DNA from 3 places in the Paenarthrobacter sp. genome. Region 3 is predicted to be linked to each of the others. Evidence: predicted binding sites of a transcription regulator. Region 3 holds the regulator's gene; each other region holds the start of a gene.
The links. Region 3 encodes LexA, which represses DNA repair genes until DNA is damaged. Its sites were predicted from a motif close to TCGAACANNTGTTCGA; they were not measured.

Region 1: a site for LexA is predicted at 3,515-3,530, ahead of RIF72_RS07545 (shikimate dehydrogenase). Genes of this name have one in related genera too.
Region 2: a site for LexA is predicted at 1,972-1,987, ahead of ruvA (Holliday junction branch migration protein RuvA). Genes of this name have one in related genera too.

The regions. Positions count from the first base shown of each region.
Region 1 is NZ_JAPSHI010000007.1:108,244-114,596, forward strand. Features, by position in the region: gene RIF72_RS07530 (VCBS repeat-containing protein) at 1-967, shown strand, start outside; gene RIF72_RS07535 (MFS transporter) at 1,036-2,367, opposite strand; gene RIF72_RS07540 (IclR family transcriptional regulator) at 2,573-3,343, shown strand; gene RIF72_RS07545 (shikimate dehydrogenase) at 3,629-4,537, shown strand; gene RIF72_RS07550 (TIM barrel protein) at 4,537-6,353, shown strand, end outside.
Region 2 is NZ_JAPSHI010000019.1:4,173-10,525, reverse strand. Features, by position in the region: gene yajC (preprotein translocase subunit YajC) at 1-53, opposite strand, end outside; gene ruvB (Holliday junction branch migration DNA helicase RuvB) at 196-1,272, opposite strand; gene ruvA (Holliday junction branch migration protein RuvA) at 1,265-1,909, opposite strand; gene ruvC (crossover junction endodeoxyribonuclease RuvC) at 2,013-2,591, opposite strand; gene RIF72_RS14145 (YebC/PmpR family DNA-binding transcriptional regulator) at 2,657-3,412, opposite strand; gene pdxT (pyridoxal 5'-phosphate synthase glutaminase subunit PdxT) at 3,416-4,117, opposite strand; gene RIF72_RS14135 (MurT ligase domain-containing protein) at 4,219-5,550, shown strand; gene RIF72_RS14130 (glutamine amidotransferase) at 5,547-6,305, shown strand; gene RIF72_RS14125 (CapA family protein) at 6,309-6,353, opposite strand, start outside.
Region 3 is NZ_JAPSHI010000003.1:138,094-144,446, reverse strand. Features, by position in the region: gene hisB (imidazoleglycerol-phosphate dehydratase HisB) at 1-314, opposite strand, end outside; gene RIF72_RS04245 (histidinol-phosphate transaminase) at 361-1,479, opposite strand; gene RIF72_RS04240 (LysM peptidoglycan-binding domain-containing protein) at 1,558-1,917, opposite strand; gene lexA (transcriptional repressor LexA) at 2,267-3,010, shown strand; gene RIF72_RS04230 (ATP-dependent DNA helicase) at 3,016-5,076, opposite strand; gene hflX (GTPase HflX) at 5,069-6,353, opposite strand, start outside.

The sequences.
Region 1 (6,353 bases), on a different contig from region 3:
CACTCTTTACCTATACCCCGGCAATGGTTGGGGTGGTTTCGCGCCGCGTGTCGCCGTCGGAAGTGGCTGGAATGCCGTGGGCGACATCGTGGGCGGGCAAGACTTCACGGGTGACACGCGCTCCGACGTCCTGACGGTGACATCGGCAGGAACCATGCGCCTCTACCCGGGCAGCGGCTCAGGTTTTGCCGAACGCCTGGCCATCGGGGCCGGGTGGAACCAGTTCAGCCAGGTGTGGGAGGCGGGAGACTTCGACGGCGATGCTGTCGCTGACATTCTGGCGCGCGGCACCGACGGCGTCCTGTGGCTTTACCCCGGGAATGGTTCGGGCGCTTTCCTGCCGCGAGTCCAAATTGGTTCGGGCTGGGGTGCGTTCAATTCGGTCCTCACTGCAGGCGATTTCGATGGCGATGGCCACCCGGACCTTGTGGCGCGCACGTCCGACGGGGTGTTGTGGCTGTACCCGACGGATGGTCGCGGGCAGTTCCTGGCCCGAAAGCAGATCGGCACAGGGTGGCAGGGGTTTACCCAGATGCTCGCACCGGGCGATTTCTCCGGTGACGGCAAAGCGGACCTTGTGGCGCGGGCTGCCGATGGAAGCCTGTGGCTCTACCCGGGTAACGGCGTTGGAGGTTTTCAGCCGTGGCGGCAGATCGGCACCGGCTGGAACATCTTCAATTCCGTGATGCAGGGCGGCGACTTCAACGGCGACGGCTGGGAAGACATCATGGCCCGTGGAACAGATGGCTCGCTCTGGCTCTACCCGGGCAACGGCAACGGAGGCTTCCTGGCCCGGGTGGCCATGGGAGCTGGATGGAACATGTTTAGTTCCTTCGCGGCCTTGGGTAATGCCTTCACCGGGACGGGCAATCCTTCCGTGGTTGGCGTGGCCGGCAACGGCGCACTATTCCTCTACACAGGCACCGGCCGGGGGGCGTTCCAAACGGTGGTGCTGGACCCGCGATAGTTCCTGATTTCCGTGCTCCAGGCCCGGTTGCCGGGAAGGAGCTCAGGGTTTTCTTAGTGCCGGGGTGCTTAGTGAACTTGCTTGTGCAGGCCGAGCTCCGTGGTGGGAGTTTTGGCTGATTCGCGGGCGGTCATGGCCGAGACAGCTGCGATCACACAGATCACCGCGGTGAAGATGGAGATCTGGACCCATCCGCCGGGCTTAGTGCCACCCAAGGCTGTGACGATGGCCGGTGCGAAGCCTGCCATGAGGAAGCCCAACTGGGTGCCAATTGCCAAACCGGAGAAGCGGACCTTGGTGCTGAACATTTCGCCGTAGAAGGACGGCCATACGGCGTTGGCGGCGGCGTATCCGAAGGAGAAGAACACCACGGAGACCAGGAACATCAGCGGCACGTTGCCACCTTCGAGGGTCAGCAGGAACACCGGAGTCATGATGGCGCTGGAGAGCGCTCCGTAGATGAACACTGGCTTGCGGCCGATCTTGTCCGAGAGCATGCCGAACAGCGGCTGGGTTCCCAGGGCAACAACGTTGGCTGCAACCACCAGCCAGAGCGTGATGGTGCTGTTGACGCCTGCAACATCCTGGGCGTATTTGATGGCCAATGTTCCAAAGACCGTACTCACCGCGGCGATGAAGGCGCAGCAGACCACGCGGAGGACATCGCGCCAGTGCAGCCTCAGGAGATCGGCAACAGGCAGCTTGGAGATCTCATTGTTCTTCTTGGCTTCCGCGAAGGCCGGCGGCTCGTGGAGGGTGCGGCGGATGAAGAAGGCCACCAAGACAACTACTGCGCTGAGCCAGAACGGAATGCGCCAACCGATGCCGTACTTGATGTCGTCAGGCAGTGCCACCACAGGAATGAACACCAACGCAGCGAGGATCTGGCCACCCTGGGTGCCGGTGAGGGTCCATGAGGTGAAGAAGGAGCGGCGGTTATCCGGGGCGTGCTCCAAAGTCATGGAGGAAGCACCGGCCTGCTCACCAGCGGCGGAAAGTCCTTGGCAAAGGCGGGCAACTACCAGCAGGATGGGTGCCCACCAGCCAATGGTCTTGAAGTCCGGGAGGCAGCCAATCACGAAAGTGGCGGCCCCCATCAGGATCAGCGTGAACATGAGGACCTTCTGCCGGCCAATGCGGTCACCGAAGTGGCCCAGGATCACGGCACCTACAGGACGTGCGATGTAGGCGAAACCGAAGGTCGCGAAGGACATGATGGCCGCGTTGGCATCCGCGGAGGGGAAGAAGACGTGGGGGAAGATCAGGGCCGCGGCAGAACCGAAGATGAAGAAGTCGTAGTACTCGACGGCGCTGCCCAGGAAGCTGGCAAGCGCGGCTTTCTTGGGTGTTCCGGCGGTGGTTTCAGTGCCTGGCGTCGCTGACGGCATTGTTTGGCTCATGGGTGTTCCTTCTGTGACGACGATGTCGCGGATCTGGCTTCTGTGGGGAGACCCAAGCGAGGTGCGGCCGGTCGATCCCTGCACAAGTAACCACATGGTGAGAGCTACTTGTGCAATACAGCAATACTGGCTGTGAGTGGGGTCACTTGTCAAGAGAAGTCGCCACCATCTAGAAATAGCTCTCACTATATGAGAGCATCGAGACATGAGTGTGAAAGAGGACACAAAGACCGACATGGTCGGCAAGGCCTTGAGCCTGTTGGTTTTACTGGGCAATGAACCCCGCGGGGCGAGTGCAGCGGACCTGGCGAGGAGTGCGAACCTCCCCTTCAGTACCACCTACAGGCTGCTGGGCTCGCTGACGCGCGATGGGTTTGTGGACTACGAGCCGGATGGGCGCCGCTACCACCTGGGTTTGCGTGTCTTCCAACTCGGTCAGCGCGTCTCGAATCATCATGGCTTCGCGGCCACCGCGCTGCCGGTCCTCCAGCGAGTTACCGAAAGCACGCATGAGGCCACGATCTTGTCCGTTCGTGACGGCAATCATCACCTCACCGTGAACAAGGTGGATGGCCCCAAGACCTTTCGCGTCACGAGCGACCCCGGCCATCTTGGCGCGCTCCACACCACTTCGGTGGGCAAGGCGATCGTCGCGTTCGAGGATGAGATTGAGCGGAAACGGCTCCTCGAAGAGCTTCCCCTGGATCCCTTGACCGACCGCTCGATCACCGACCGTGACAAGTTCCGGGAGGAAATCGAGCAAGTCCGCCGTCAGGGCTACGCCGTGATGGATGAAGAAAACGAGATCGGCATGCGTGCTGTCGCGGTTCCGGTCCTCAACTCCCAGGGGCACGCTTTCGCGTCGCTGGCCACCGCAGTGCCGGTGTTTCGGATGTCCATGGAGGAACTTATCGCGCACGTGCCCACGCTTCAGGAAGCTGCGGCTGAACTCGCCGCCCGGCTGCCCCAGCGATGACCTCCTCGTTGCGTGGCCCGCTCTGCGCGGCAAACTCCCGGAATGCACCGCAGAGTAGGCCTTGCAACCTCGGCCGCCTTCGCTGTGAGGCCCGCTCTGCGCGCCAAGCCCGCGGCGGAGGGCGCAGAGTAGGCCCCGCAACGAGCAGCCCCAACGCACATTGTTCGCGATAAGAACAGGCGTGCGGAATATGAACAGTTGTAGTAATCTAAAAAACACCCGGGAGAGCAGGCGCCCCCAGAAAGCGCCTGAACCCCGCGGTGCTGAAGTCAAAGGAGCTTTAGGATGAGCAACCGAGCCGAGTCCGTTCTGGTGGGCCTCATAGGCGAAGGCGTCATGCCCTCGCTGACGCCGCCCATGCACGAACGCGAAGCCGATGTGCAGGGCCTTCGCTTGCTGTACCGCCCCGTCGACCTGCTGGAACTCGCCTTGCCCGCCACCGCCGTCGGGGACCTCCTCACCGCAGCTCAGCGCATGGGCTTCAACGGCCTGAACATCACGCACCCTTGCAAGCAGCTGGTGCTGGAGCACTTGGACGAAATTTCCGATGACGCCCGTCGCCTGGGTGCCGTCAATACGGTCCTGATCCAGGACGGCCGGTTCATCGGCCACAACACAGACTTTTCGGGTTTCGGCTCGGCGCTCGCGGACGGACTTCCCGGCGCAAAGTTGGACCGCGTGGTCCAGCTTGGCGCAGGCGGAGCCGGTTCCGCCGTCGCGTACGCGCTCCTCAAAGCCGGCGTCAGCGCGCTGGACCTCGTTGACATGGATGCAGCTCGCGCTGCGGAACGTGCCGCTGAACTCGGCGGGCTCTTCCCTGAGGCCACTGTCACTCCGCGCACTCCGACGGAACTCGGTGGGATCATGCCCCTCGCCGACGGCCTGGTGCACTGCACACCGATCGGCATGGCCGCCCACCCGGGACTGCCTCTCGACGTGGAGCTGTTGGAGCCGCGCCACTGGGTGGCGGACATCGTCTACCGCCCCATCGAGACGCAACTGGTGCGCGAAGCCCGCGCCAAGGGCTGCGATGTCCTCGACGGCGGCCGCATGGCAGTCGGTCAGGCGGCCGACTCCTTCAAGCTCATCACGGGACGCGAACCAGACCGTGACCGTATGCGCGCACACTTCCTGGAACTGATCGCGGTGGAAGACGCGGCGGCCGCCCCCGCCCTCGCGAAGGCAGCACACTGATGCGCACCGGAATCGCCACGGTCTGCCTGTCCGGCACGCTGAAGGAGAAGATGCAGGCCTGTGCCATCGCGGGCTTTGACGGTATTGAGATCTTCGAGCAGGACCTGGTCACCTCGCCGCTCAGCCCCGAAGACGTACGGAAAATGGCCGCAGATCTCGGCTTGGGCCTTGATCTGTACCAGCCGTTCCGGGATTTCGACGGCGTCACCCCGGACCTGCTCAAAGCCAACCTCCGCCGGGCGGAGGCCAAGTTCAAGCTCATGTCCCGCTTGGGTATGGACACCATCCTGGTCTGCTCCAACGTCGCAACGGCCACCATCGACGACGACGACCTCAGGGCCGGGCAGCTGGCCGAACTCGCCGGGTTGGCCGGGGATCACGGCGTCAAGGTTGCCTACGAAGCGCTGGCCTGGGGCAAATACGTCAACGATTATGAGCACGCGTACCGCTTGGTGGAGATGGTGGACCACCCCAACCTCGGCACCTGCCTGGACTCGTTCCACATCCTGTCCCGCGACTGGGACACGGCGCCGATCGAGCAGATCGACGCCGAAAAGATCTTCTTCGTCCAGGTGGCCGACGCCCCCAAGCTCTCCATGGACGTTCTGTCCTGGAGCCGCCACTACCGCGTCTTCCCGGGCGAAGGCCAGTTCGAGCTCGCCAAGTTCATGGGCCACGTCGTCCGCGCCGGCTACACGGGCCCGGTGTCACTTGAAGTTTTCAACGACGTCTTCCGCCAGTCGGACACCGAACGCACGGCCGTGGATGCCATGCGCTCCCTGATTTGGCTGGAGGAGCAGAGCGCCAAGTGGCTCGCCAGCACCTCCGCTGAAGCTGGAAACGAATCAACAGCCGCGTCCCGGCGTCGTTATCCCATGGAACTTGCCACCCTGCCCAAGGTGAACGAACCCGCCGGCTTCAACTTCGCCGAGGTCAAGGCTGACGACACCGCGCAGTTGGAGAAGCTCCTGGGCCAGCTCGGCTTCGAGTTCGAGGGCCGCCACCGCACCAAGGACGTCCAGCTCTGGACCATGGGCCAGGCCCGCGTGATCATCAACGAGCAGGCGGCATCGCACGCAGAACCGGCTATCGCCGCTTTGGGGTTCGACGTCGACTCTCCAGTGATTGCCTCCGCTCGCGCCCAGCAACTCAAGGCGCCCGTAGTGGCTCGAAAGGTTCAAGCTGACGAGGAGGTCTTTCAAGGCATCTCCGCCCCGGACTCCACCGAGATTTTCCTCTGCCAGGGCAGCCCGGATGGCACCGCCGCGTGGACCCACGAGTTCGGCGAAGGGCTGGAACACTCTGCAGCACAGCAGAACGCCGTCATTGACCACGTGAACCTCGCCCAGCCTTGGCAGCACTTTGACGAAGCTGTCCTCTTTTACACCAGCGCCCTTGCCCTTGAACCGCAGCCGTTCGCCGAGGTCCCCAGCCCCAGCGGACTGGTGCGCTCGCAGGTCATGGAGACCAGCAACGGTGCCGTCAGGCTGGTGCTCAACCTGGCTCCCGCCCAGCAGGCCCAAAATGCCCGCAAAACGTACCAGGAACACATCGCCTTCGCTGTGGACGACCTCGTGGCCACTGCCCGGTCTGCCCGCGATCGAGGCCTCGAGTTCCTGCAGATACCGGCCAACTACTACGAGGACTTGGACGCCCGGTTCGATCTTGAACCCGGATTCCTGGCCACCCTCAAGGACCTGAACCTCCTGTACGACCGGGATGCCAACGGCGAATTCCTCCACTTCTACACAGCCACCGTGGGCAGTGTGTTCTTCGAAATGGTGGAACGCCGCGGCAACTACGACGGCTACGGGGC
Region 2 (6,353 bases), on a different contig from region 3:
CGGAACATCATGAAGACAAAGAGTCCAAGCATGACGAACAGCAATATGGTCATTGGATCCACAGGGAAGTTCCGTTCTGTACTTACGTTTTGGTTCACGGCAACGTCCCTGGCAGATCCGCATAGCGGCATGGATCAAGGACTCGAACGTGCCGAGCGTCATACCAGTCTAGTGGGAAAAGCTGAACAGAGCGTGTTAACCAACCGTATCTATGCTTTCGGCGTGGTTTTCGTCCTCACCGAACAAGGCCAGCGCCTCCTGGCCAAAGACTCCAGCCGGTACGGCGTAGCCAAGGTGGGTCCAAGCGGACGCCATCGCAATTCGACCCCGCGGAGTACGTCCCAGAAGTCCCTCCCGCACCAAGAAAGGCTCAGCCACGGTCTCCACCGTTTCGGGTTCTTCACCTACGGCAATGGCCAAGGTGGACAAGCCAACAGGGCCACCGTTGAACTTGGTAATGAGGGCTTCGAGAACGGACCTGTCCAGCCTATCCAAGCCACGCTCGTCTACTTCGTACATATCCAAGGCCGCTGACGCCGAACGGGCGTCGATTTGCTCGATGCCATGAACGAGCGCCCAGTCACGAACACGGCGCAGGAGCCGGTTGGCTATACGCGGTGTGCCGCGTGACCTTCCTGCGATCTCGGTGAAACCTGCAGAGTTTACCTTCAGGTCCAGAAGCCCGGCAGAACGGCGGAGGACAAGTTCGAGTTCGGCCACCGAGTAGAACTCGAGGTGCCCGGTGAAACCGAAGCGGTCCCGCAATGGACCAGGCAGGAGTCCTGCGCGGGTGGTGGCACCTACCAGGGTGAAAGGCGGCAGTTCCAGGGGAATTGCAGTTGCGCCTGCTCCCTTGCCCACCACGATGTCCACGCGGAAGTCCTCCATGGCCATGTACAGCATTTCTTCAGCGGGCCTGGACATGCGGTGGATCTCGTCAAGAAACAGGACCTCGCCCTCCGAGAGCGATGAAAGGATGGCTGCGAGATCGCCGGCGTGCTGGATGGCCGGTCCGCTGCTAATACGCAGCGGCGCGTTCATCTCCGCTGCAATGATCATGGCAAGGGTGGTCTTACCGAGCCCCGGAGGTCCGGACATCAGCACGTGGTCGGCGCTGCGGCCACGCATCTTCGAGGCCTCAAGCACCAAGGCAAGTTGCTTGCGGACCCGATGCTGTCCTACGAAGTCGTGCAGGTTCTTGGGGCGCAGAGCAGCCTCAATAACCCGCTCTTCCGGTTCCTCTCCCCCGCTGACGAGTGACTGCTCAGCCACGGCTGCCTACGCGGTTGCCGGCGCGTGCCCCGTCCTGGCCAAGCCAGCGCAGCGTAGCCCGAAGTATTTGGGCCACGTTTGCTGCGTCTACGAGTTCCGGCGAGTCGGCCATGGCTTTGTCGATACTGCCGTTGGCGTCTTTCTCGGACCATCCCAAACTGGTCATGGCTGCCACCACCTGCGGTTTCCATTCTGCGTTCGGGGCTGCGGCAGGAGCAGTACCGGTCCCCGTTCCGTGCGGAACCAACTTCCCGGCCAGCTCGAGGACAATACGGCCGGCCACCTTGGGGCCGATACCCGGGACTTTGGTGAATGCTTTGCTGTCTCCGGTGTGAGCCGCCACCCGGATGGCTTCCGGTTCGTGCACGGCGAGGACGGCTAGGGCCAAACGGGGCCCAACCCCGCTGACACTGAGCAGGACGTCGAAGACTTCGCGTTCGTCGTCGTCGGCAAATCCGAACAGCGTGAGTGAATCTTCGCGGACGATCATGGAAGTGAAGAGCTTGGCTTCGGTTCCTGTTTTGAGGTGGCTCAAGGTCTGCGGTGTGGCGAAGACACTCATACCTGCACCGTTGAGGTCGATAACAGCGGTGGACAAACCAACGTGGGCTACGGTTCCACGGAGAAAACTGATCAAGACCCGGCTCCTGAAATACTGCCTGCTCCGTTGCCGTAATTACTGCGGCCAGAGCGGACTATCCGAACATATCTACGAATACCCTAGCAAGGGCAGCTGACAATCACCGTTTGCGGCGCGCTTTTGCTTCGGCTTCGGCCCACGCCTTTTGCGCGGGGGTGAGTCCGCCTTTACCGTTGGCGTCACCGGCCGAGCCCATACCACTGCCTGCGCGCCACGCGTGGGTGAGGGCCAACGCGAGGGCGTCGGCCGCATCAGCCGGCTTCGGTGGAGCATCCAGCCGCAGGATTTTTGTGACCAGTTTGGTGACAGCATCCTTGTTGGCAGTGCCGCTGCCGGTGACTGCGGCTTTAACCTCGGAGGGTGTATGCAAGGCGACCGGGATGCCACGGCGTGCTGCAGCCACGATGACGACGCCCGAGGCCTGAGCCACGCCCATCACCGTGCTCACGTTCATCTGCGAGAAAACACGCTCGACGGCGACGACATCCGGCTTGTGCAGGTCCAACCATTCGTCAATGGCTTGGGCAATAACCAGCAGACGCTTATCCAGGGTCAGCTCGGCGGACGTGCCCACCACTCCGACGGCCACCATGGTGGCCCGGCGATTTCGCTCAATGTCCACTACACCGATGCCGCAACGGGTAAGGCCCGGATCGACTCCCAATACGCGAAGAGTCAAGTCCGGGCCTTCCTGATGGCTGTAAACCTGCTGAGTCTCAAAGTATAGTGCTGCGCCCCACCCGACTACTCGGCGTCGAGGGCAGCCTGTACTTCCTCGCTAAGGTCCGCATTGCTGTACACGTTCTGGACATCGTCCAGGTCTTCCAAGGCATCCACGAGCTTCATGAACTTCTTGGCGCCGTCAACGTCCAACTCCACCTGCATGGACGGAACGAATTCGGCTTCGTCAGTGTCGTAGTCGATGCCGGCTTCTTTCAAGGCGTCGCGGATGGCCTGGAGATCGGAGGGCTCGGAATGGATTTCCCAGTTCTCACCGCTGTCCTTGACTTCCTCGGCTCCGGCGTCGAGGACAGCCATCAGGATGTCGTCTTCGCTGAGGCCGTTCTTGGGCAAGACAACTACACCTTTGCGGGCGAAGAGGTAGCTTACGGAACCGGGATCGGCAATGGTGCCGCCGTTGCGCGAAATCGCCAGGCGCACCTCGGAAGCAGCGCGGTTCTTGTTGTCGGTCAGACATTCAATCAACAATGCCGAACCTTGGGGACCGCGGGCTTCGTACATGATCTCGGTGTAGTCCACCACCTCACCGGTGAGGCCCGCGCCACGCTTGATGGCGCGGTCGATGTTGTCATTGGGTACCGACGTTTTCTTCGCCTTGGTGACAGCGAGTTCAAGGCCCGGGTTGCCGGCAAGGTCCGGTCCACCCATGCGGGCAGCGACTTCGATGTTCTTGATCAGTTTCGCGAACGACTTTGCACGCCTGCCGTCAATGATGGCTTTCTTGTGCTTGGTGGTCGCCCATTTGGAGTGGCCTGACATGCTTTACGCTTCTCCTCTGATCATTCGAATAAAGAGTTCATGCACGCGTTTCTCTCCCGTCACTTCCGGGTGGAAGGAGGTGGCCAGCAGTTGGCCGGAACGCACTGCAACAATTCTAGCCACTCCATGCAAAGTAGCCGTGTGGCTGGCGTGATCGGGATCAACCTGGGCGAGGACTTCCACCCCCGGACCCACACGCTCCACCCAAGGGCCGCGGATGAATACCGCGTGAACCGGATCCACGCCGGATTCCCCGGCACTGAAGTCCAAGCCCTTGAAATCGAGGTCGGTTTCGAAGGACTCGCGTTGTCGTCCGAAAGCGTTGCGGCGGACCGTAATATCCAAGCCGCCAAAAGTCTGCTGGGGATTTCCGTCCAGGTCCGTAGCCGGGTCTGCAATTTCATTGGCCAGCAGGATCATGCCGGCGCAGGAGCCGTAAACGGGCAGGCCCTCTGCAATGCGCTTCTGAAGGGGGTCTCGGACTTCGAAAATCCGGGAAAGCTTGTCTATTGTGGTGGACTCGCCGCCGGGGATAATCAGGCCGTCGATGTCGTCGAGCTCTGAGGGGCGGCGAACACCCATGCCGGTGGCCCCAGCGGCCTCAACAGCGTGGATATGCTCGCGGAAGTCGCCCTGGAGAGCCAGCACGCCGATTCGGAGTCCTGAACCCACGCGTGACGAAGCGTCGGAAAGGGGGTTGGTCATTCGACCATCATAGTGGTCCAAGCCCTCAGTAACCTTGCCTGCGACCGCCGGGGCTGACGTCAGTCAAGGTTCCATGCCCTGGCTGGGATATATTACAGAGCATGCTTTCCTTCAGCGTTCCCCTCGGCAAGCTGGTCCGCACACTGTCCCGGCTCCGGGGCGGAGGCTCAGCTTTCCCCGGCCTGGTGGTCGAGAAAATCGACCCCGGCTTCATGCAGCGAACGCTGGCGTCGCTCCCCCTCGGCGTTGCCGTAGTCAGCGGCACCAACGGTAAAACCACTACCACCAAAATGGTGGTGGAACTCCTTGAAAGCCAAGGCTTGAAGGTCTTTACCAACCGCAGCGGCAGCAACTTCACCCGAGGGGTGGCAGCCTCACTCCTGGGCGATGTGGATTGGCGTGGACGTCTCGACGCGGACATCGCCATTCTGGAACTTGACGAAGCCCACGCCGTGCACTTCGTCAACAAGGTGGAGCCCCGCTTCAGCCTCTTGCTGAACGTACTGCGCGACCAGTTGGACCGCTTCGGTGAAATCGACAAAACGGCCCGCTTGCTGGAGCACATCGCCTCCAAGACAACGGACACCGTGGTCCTCAACCGGGAAGACCCACGCGTAGCCCGGATTGCGACTGCCCTCAACACCCTCCACGCCGTTCACCACCCCGAAATCAGGTATTTCGGTCTCGATGAATCGTTGCGCAGCACTTTCCCCAACGACGACGAGATGCGCACCACGGCCATTGGCCCGTCGCCGTCCGGCACATCTGTTGCTGCAGAAACCGGTGACGATGTAGAACTGCCGGCTGCCGACGTCGTACTCCGCCGGGTAGGAGCCCAGGACGCAGACTTTGAGTTCGACGGCGAAACTGTCAGCACATCCATGAAACTTCGCGGTGTGTACAACATCTTCAATGCTGCGGCAGCTTTGTCGCTGGCGCGGGCCATCCTGGGAACCGGGCCGGTCGACACGCCTAAACTCGTGAAGGCCCTGGGGGAAGTTGCTCCTGCCTTCGGCCGTGGTGAAAGCCTCACGGTGGACGGCCAGCCCTTGGAACTGGTGCTCGTAAAAAATCCCAGCGGTTTCCGACTCGGGCTGAAGTCTTTCCCCGCCGGTGGATACGCCACCATGATTGCCATCAACGACAACTACGCCGACGGCAGGGACATGTCCTGGCTCTGGGACGTTGAATTCGATTCCCTGCGGGAAGACGGCGTGGAAGTCCTCACCGGCGTCCGCGCCTACGACATGGCGCTCCGTCTCCAGTACGACGATGTGCCCTTCGGAGTCGTCGAACCGGACATCACCGCAGCACTACGGACTTTCATAGATGGCTCGCGAGGCAAGCCCAAGCGCATCTTCTGCACTTACACCTCCATGCTCGCCATACGCCGTGAACTGGCCAAAATCACCATAGTTGAGGTGGTCTCATGACCTCGGAAGCACAGCCCCACCCGGATACACAGCCAAGCAAAGGAACAATCCGCGTCCTCCAGCTCTACCCGCGGGAAATGAACATCTACGGTGACTGGGGCAACGCCCTGGTACTGAAGCAACGCATCAAGTGGCACGGCTATACGCCGGAGCTGCTCGAATACAACGTGGGTGATGAGTTCCCGGACGACGTCGACATTATTGTGGGCGGAGGCGGGCAGGATAGTGGACAGCTGGTCATCCAGGACGACCTTCAGGCGCGTGCCGTTCAATTGAAGCAACTCGCTGATGAAGGCGCTCCCATGCTGGTGATCTGTGGGCTCTACCAGCTTTTCGGCAAATTCTTCAAGACCAGCACCGGGCCCGTCATTCCCGGCATCGGCATCCTTGACGTCGAAACGCACGGAACCAACGAGCGACTCATCGGCAACGTAACCATGAAATCTGCCGAGTTCGGCGACATCCTGGGCTACGAGAACCACAGCGGGCAGACTACTTTGGGTCCCGGCGTCGAGCCCCTCGGCACTGTCACGAAGGGCGCCGGCAACAACAGCAAGGACGGGCACGAGGGCGCCCGCTACAACAACGTCGTCGCGAGCTACCTGCACGGTTCATTGCTGCCGAAGAACCCGGCCATTGCGGACTTCCTGATCCGAACGGCAGCCGAGCGCAAGTTCGGAACCTTCGTGCCGGGAACGCCCGACGACGGTTATGCCCGCCTTGCGCGCGAACACGCCGCCCGCCGGCCGCGGTAGGCGCTACTTTTCCTTGGTGATCAGCAGCTCATGCGCGCCTGCAGTTGC
Region 3 (6,353 bases):
GTTGCTTCACCGAAGCGACGGATGCCGGCCTTGTTGCCCAGTGCCGTCCGCAGGACCTCACCAAAGGTGATGGCGACATCTTCCACTGTGTGGTGCGCATCAATGTGTGTATCGCCAGTGGCCTTCACCGTCATGTCGATCAGGGAATGCTTGCACAGGGCCGTCAGCATATGGTCGTAGAAGGGAACCGAGGTACTGATGTCCGAGACACCGGAACCGTCCAGGTTGATCTCCACCAGGACTGAAGACTCGCTGGTGGTGCGCTCCATGCGCGCGGTGCGGGCAGCGGTCGGCGTGGCGCCGGTTTCGCTCATTGGGACGTCCTTATACACGGAGGATGGGTTGGGTCTATGAACAAGTTTAGGCGTGCGGTGGCGGCGCGTCGTCCAGCAGTGCCTCCAGGGCTTCAAGGAAGGCGGTGGTTTCCGGTTCGGTTCCGGCAGTGACACGCAAGTGCCCAGGGATGCCGACGTCGCGAATCAGCACACCCGCCTCGAGCAGGCCCTGCCAAATCTTGTGCGGCTCCTCGAGCCCGCCAAAGAAGACGTAGTTGGAGTCGGACGCCGCGGGCTTGAGGCCCATACGCAGCAACTCGGTCACAATCCGGTCGCGCTGTACCTTGATGTCCTCGACGTCGGCCATAAGGGCTTCGCGGTGGTTGAGCGCCGCCAGGGCCGTCGCCTGCGTGACGGCAGACAGGTGGTACGGAAGGCGGACCAGCCTGATGGCGTCTGTGACTTCCGGAGCTGCCGCCATGTAGCCGAGCCGGGCACCTGCCAGGGCGAATGCTTTGCTCATGGTGCGGGAGACGATCAACCGTTCACGTCCGGGCAACAACGTCAAAGCGCTCGGAGTATTGTCGTGCGCGAACTCGTGATAGGCCTCGTCCACGATCACAATGGCTTGGCTCGCTTCGCCGGCCTCGTAGACGGCCTCAACAACGTCCAAGCTCAACCCAGTACCGGTTGGGTTGTTCGGTGAGCACAGGAACACGATGTTGGCACCCGTTTCGCGAACCTGCGCGGCGGCCGATTCGGCGTCCAGCCCGTAGTCGTCAGCACGCACACCGCCGACATACTCTGTGTCCGTGCCACTAGCCAGGAGAGGGTACATGGAGTACGTGGGCGGGAAACCGAGCGCCTTGCGTCCCGGTCCACCAAATGCCTGGAGGATTTGCTGCAGGACTTCATTGGATCCGTTGGCGGCCCAGATGTTGTCCGGAGAGAGACCGTGGCCAAGGTACTCGGCCAAGGCTTCACGTAGTTCAGTGAACTCACGATCCGGATAGCGGTTCAGCCCTGTGGCCGCAGCGGCGACAGCCTCGGTGATGGCGGCTTGGACATCTGCCGGGACGCCATGGGTGTTTTCGTTGACGTTGAGCAGGATGGGGACGTCAAGCTGCGGTGCGCCATAGGGGCTCAGTCCACGCAGATTGGTCCGGAGGGGAAGTCGGTCAAGTCGCTCAAGCTGGTCACTCACCAACACAGTTTAAGGGGCGGCCGGGACTGCCGACTAACTGTGACGCCGGGCGATCGGCTCCTGCGGATGGTGGACGACTCAGTTTGCAGGGACGAACAGCTGCTGGCCGGGCAGAATGCGGCCGCCGCGGAGGTCGTTCAGCTGGATGATCTCCGCGATGACATCACGCGGGTCCCGCTCCGGAGCGGCGGCGCCGGCGATGCCCCAAAGGGACTGCCCCGGCTGGACCGTGACCGTGACTGCAACAGGCGGACGCAACTGGGACTGGGAGTCCGACGCCTTGGCCGGGGAGTTGATGAAACCGGCGAGGGTCAGCAGCGCCGCCACCAACAGCATTGCCGGGATGCCGAAGAAGACAATCCGTCCCCGCCGGGTCAGACGCAGGCGAGCGGGCGCCTGAGTGGTGCGGAATTCAGCGAACGTAGTGATTGCGGACATGAGCTGAGCCCTTCTGAGCTATTGCCAGGTTCCGGGGTGCCCGGTGCTTGGCGGCCAATTCTTTGCGTTCCCCTCATCTGACTCTGAATGTTCGAACACTTTGTTCGAACATCCAGTGCCAGCTTCAGGTTTATAGAACACATATTCGAACCTTGCTATGACATTTTTAGCACTTATCAACGAACGGTGTCGAGACTCGCTAGAACAAATGTTTGATAAACGCCTGTGCCTGCCCTACGTTTGAGTGAAGAAACAGCACTGTTTCAGTGGAACAGGAGGGTCTGACATTTTTTGCAGACCCGACAACCCCGGGCTCGCTTCGGGGCGGAATGGAAAGGCATTGGCGAACATGGCAGCGAAAGCCACGGGCGGCGGGGCACCCCTGCGGAGCCAGCAGCCTCAGAAGAGTCCCAAGAGCCTGACTGTCCGGCAGAAAAAGATCCTGGAGACCATCCAGCGATCCGTCAATGACAACGGATACCCGCCCAGCATGCGCGAGATCGGTGACACCGTTGGTCTGGCCAGTTTGTCGAGCGTCACTCATCAGCTGTCCCAATTGGAGAAGCTCGGATATCTCCGCAGGGACCCCAAACGTCCCCGCGCCATGGAAGTCCTGATGCCGCTGACCCTGGACGGTGGCACCATTCCGGGCGTGGAAGCGCCTGCCACCCTTCGCAGTGCGGGTGGCCTTGCTGTAACAGAGCTGGCCAGTGCCAGCGACACCGCCATGGTCCCGCTGGTGGGCCGCATTGCCGCCGGTGGTCCCATTCTGGCTGACCAGACGGTGGAAGACGTGCTCGCGCTCCCCCGGCAACTTGTGGGGCATGGCGAATTGTTCATGCTGAAGGTGGCCGGCGATTCCATGATTGATGCCGCCATCTGTGACGGTGACTGGGTAGTGGTCCGCCGCCAGAACGATGCCATCAACGGTGACATCGTGGCAGCCCTCCTGGATGACGAAGCAACCGTGAAGACCTTCCGGCAGCGGGACGGCCACACATGGCTGCTCCCGCAGAACACCCAGTACGAACCCATCCTGGGCGATCAAGCGACCATCATGGGTAAAGTTGTTTCTGTACTGCGCTCCCTTTAGGCGCCCTACGGGGCTTTAGACGAGCCCAGACGCTCCAAAACGCCACGTACCACTGCTCGGTCCGTCGTTGCCCAGAACGGCGGCAGCGCGGCACGCAGGAAGCCTCCGTAGCGTTCCGTCGAGAGTCGCGAATCGAGCACCGCGACCACTCCCTTGTCGCCAGTCGAACGGATCAAGCGGCCCGCACCCTGCGCCAGTCGAATGGCAGCATGCGTGGCTGAGACCGCCATGAAGCCGTTACCACCGGATTGTGCCACTGCCCGGGAGCGTGCAGTCATCAGGGGATCGTCAGGCCGCGGGAAGGGAATGCGGTCAATGACCACCAAGCGGCATGAGCCGCCGGGAACGTCTACGCCCTGCCACAGTGACATAGTTCCGAAGAGACAGGTGTCCGGCTCATCCGCGAATTGCTTTACGAGGGCCGCCATGGTGGATTCGCCTTGGCAGAGGACATCCACATCCAGCCGAAGCCGCATGGCATCGGCTGCTTCTTCGGCCGCACGCCGTGAGGAGAAGAGGCACAAGGCTCCCCCGCCGGACGCGCGGATGAGGTCTTCCAATTCGTCCAGCGCCTCGGGCGAAGTACCGCGACCGGGTTTGGGCAGATGCTTCGCCACATACAAGACACCCTGTTTGGGATAGTCAAAGGGCGATCCCACGTCAATCCCAGTCCAGCTCGGGGCGCCGTCGCCGATGAGGCCGAGTCCGCCTGCTGCCGGTTCGAAAGCTGAGCCGATGGCCAGAGTGGCGGAGGTCAGCACCACGGTGTGGCCGGCAAAGAGCCCTTCGCGAAGCCGTCCGGCAACGCTGAGCGGGGCGATGTTGATCAAGGCCGGGGCAGTCTCATCAGGTTGCGAATAGCCCTGCTGGGGGTCGAACGTGCTGTTCCGGGAGAACCAGACCACTTCCCGGTTCTCCTTGGCGGCCAGCATGCGTTCGCACAATTCCAGGATCAGCATGAGCCGTGAACGCGCCAGCTGCCTTCCGCCGTCGACTGCGTTTGATGAATCCGTCTTCGAATCCGAGAGCGCAGCGCGCGTCGCGTCCCTCAACTGGTCCAGGCAATCGAGCTGTTCGTCGTTGGGGCCATTGGGCAACAGCCCGTTGGGCACCCCGGCGATGGCCATATCCAACCGCTCCGCGGCGGCGTTGAGCGCGTCAACTGTAATGGCCGTGTGCTTGCGGGCACTTGATGCCGCTGCATGAACCATGGCCACCGACAACTGGCCTGAAACAGCGCCCGTCACACGGTCCTGAAGTTCGTGCGCCTCGTCAACCACCACGACGTCGTACTCAGGCAGCACGGCCAGGCCTTCAAAGGCGCTGACGGCCAGCATGGCGTGGTTGGTGACCACGACATCGGCCTCACCCGCCCTGGAGCGCGCCAGCTCACTGAAGCACTCTTCTGCCATAGGGCACTTCTGGGCTCCCAGGCACTCCATGGACGTCACGGACACCTGACGCCAAGCCCTGTCCGTGACGCCGGGCATGAGTTCGTCACGGTCTCCCGTAACGGTTTTCTCAGCCCATTCCCGGAGACGGACCACTTCCTTACCCAGCTGGGATTGCGGTCCGCCCATGGAGGCAGCAAAGTGGGGCACGCTGGTGTCCTCGCCAAGGGAGAACAGCTGCCCTTCGGAAGGCTCTTCGCTGGGGAACCCGCCCTCGAGTTTCTGCAGGCAGACATAATTTGCCCTGCCCTTGACCAGCGCCACATTGACCGGGCGCTCAAGGGCAGGGTTGATGGTCTCCAGCAGCCGGGGAAGGTCCCGGCCAACGATTTGAGTCTGGAGTGCCAGGGTGGCGGTGGACACGAGGGTCGGCTTATCGCTGTCCATGGAATGGGCGATCAACGGAATCAGGTATGCCAACGACTTACCTGTTCCCGTTCCCGCTTGGACCAATAGATGCTCCCCGGTCTCGATGGCCCGGGTGACATGCTTGGCCATTTCGTGCTGGCCGGCACGGCTTTGTCCGCCCATTCCGGCGACAGCCCGATCCAACAGCTCGAGGGTGGTCTTCTCCCCCACCGACTCGACGGCGTCCGCCGCCACCTTCTCAACCATTACTGACGAACGGCTCCAGTTCGGCGGCCAGGCCTTCGCGCACCATGACAACTACGCGGGTCCCGTTCTCCTCATGCTCAAGGCTGAGGATTTCAGAGTCGGAATTGTGCAGCTTGTTGATCATTTCCCCACGATCGTAGGGAATCAGCAGTTCAAGGCGCACGCCAGGCCGGGGAATGGACCGGCTGATGTCTTCCAGCAGTTCCGCGATGCCTTGGCCCGTGCGGGTGGACACAACAGCGTGGCGGGGTTCTTTCTGCTTGAGGCGCTCCACCACGAAGGGATCCGCGACGTCCACCTTGTTAAGGACGATGATCTCGGGAACCTTGCGGGCATCCACCTCGGTGAAGACGGCCCTTACCGCTGCAATCTGCCCTTCGGGGTCGGGGTGGGATGCATCCACCACGTGGAGGATCAGGTCCGCATCCGCAACTTCCTCCAGCGTGGAACGGAAAGCTTCAACGAGCTGGGTTGGGAGTGAACGGACGAACCCAACGGTATCTGCGAGGGTGTAACCGATGCCGTCCGGGGTCTGCGCCTTGCGAACTGTGGGATCCAGCGTGGCAAACAGGGCGTTCTCCACCAGGACACCTGCGTCAGTCAGGCGGTTGAGCAGGGACGACTTGCCGGCGTTCGTGTACCCGGCGATCGCAACAGAAGGAACCGCATTACGACGACGGTTGGCTCGCTTGGTCTCACGCGCAGGCTTCATCGCAGCGATTTCGCGACGCAATTTGGCCATACGGGTGCGGATTCGGCGCCGATCAAGTTCGATTTTGGTTTCACCAGGACCACGCGAGCCCATTCCAGCGCCTGCTCCACCCACCTGGCCACCGGCCTGGCGGGACATGGAGTCGCCCCAACCACGAAGCCTGGGGAGCAGGTACTCGAGCTGTGCGAGTTCCACCTGTGCCTTGCCTTCGCGGCTCTTGGCGTGCTGGGCGAAGATATCCAGGATCAGCGTGGTGCGGTCAACTACCTTGACCTTCACAATGTCCTCAAGGCCACGTCGCTGCGAGGGCGCGAGCTCAGTGTCCACCACCACGGTGTCGGCGCCCGTGGCGGCGACGATGTCCTTAAGCTCCTGGGCCTTACCGGAACCAAGGAAGGTCCCGGGGTCCGGCTTCTGCCGGCGCTGAACCAACCCGTCCAACACTTCGGATCCGGCCGTCTCTGCAAGTGCCGCCAGCTCGCGGAGGGAGTTCTCAGCGTCCGCAAGAGTCCCCTCAGTCCACAGGCCGGCCAGTACAACGCGCTCAAGGCGCAACTGCCGGTAT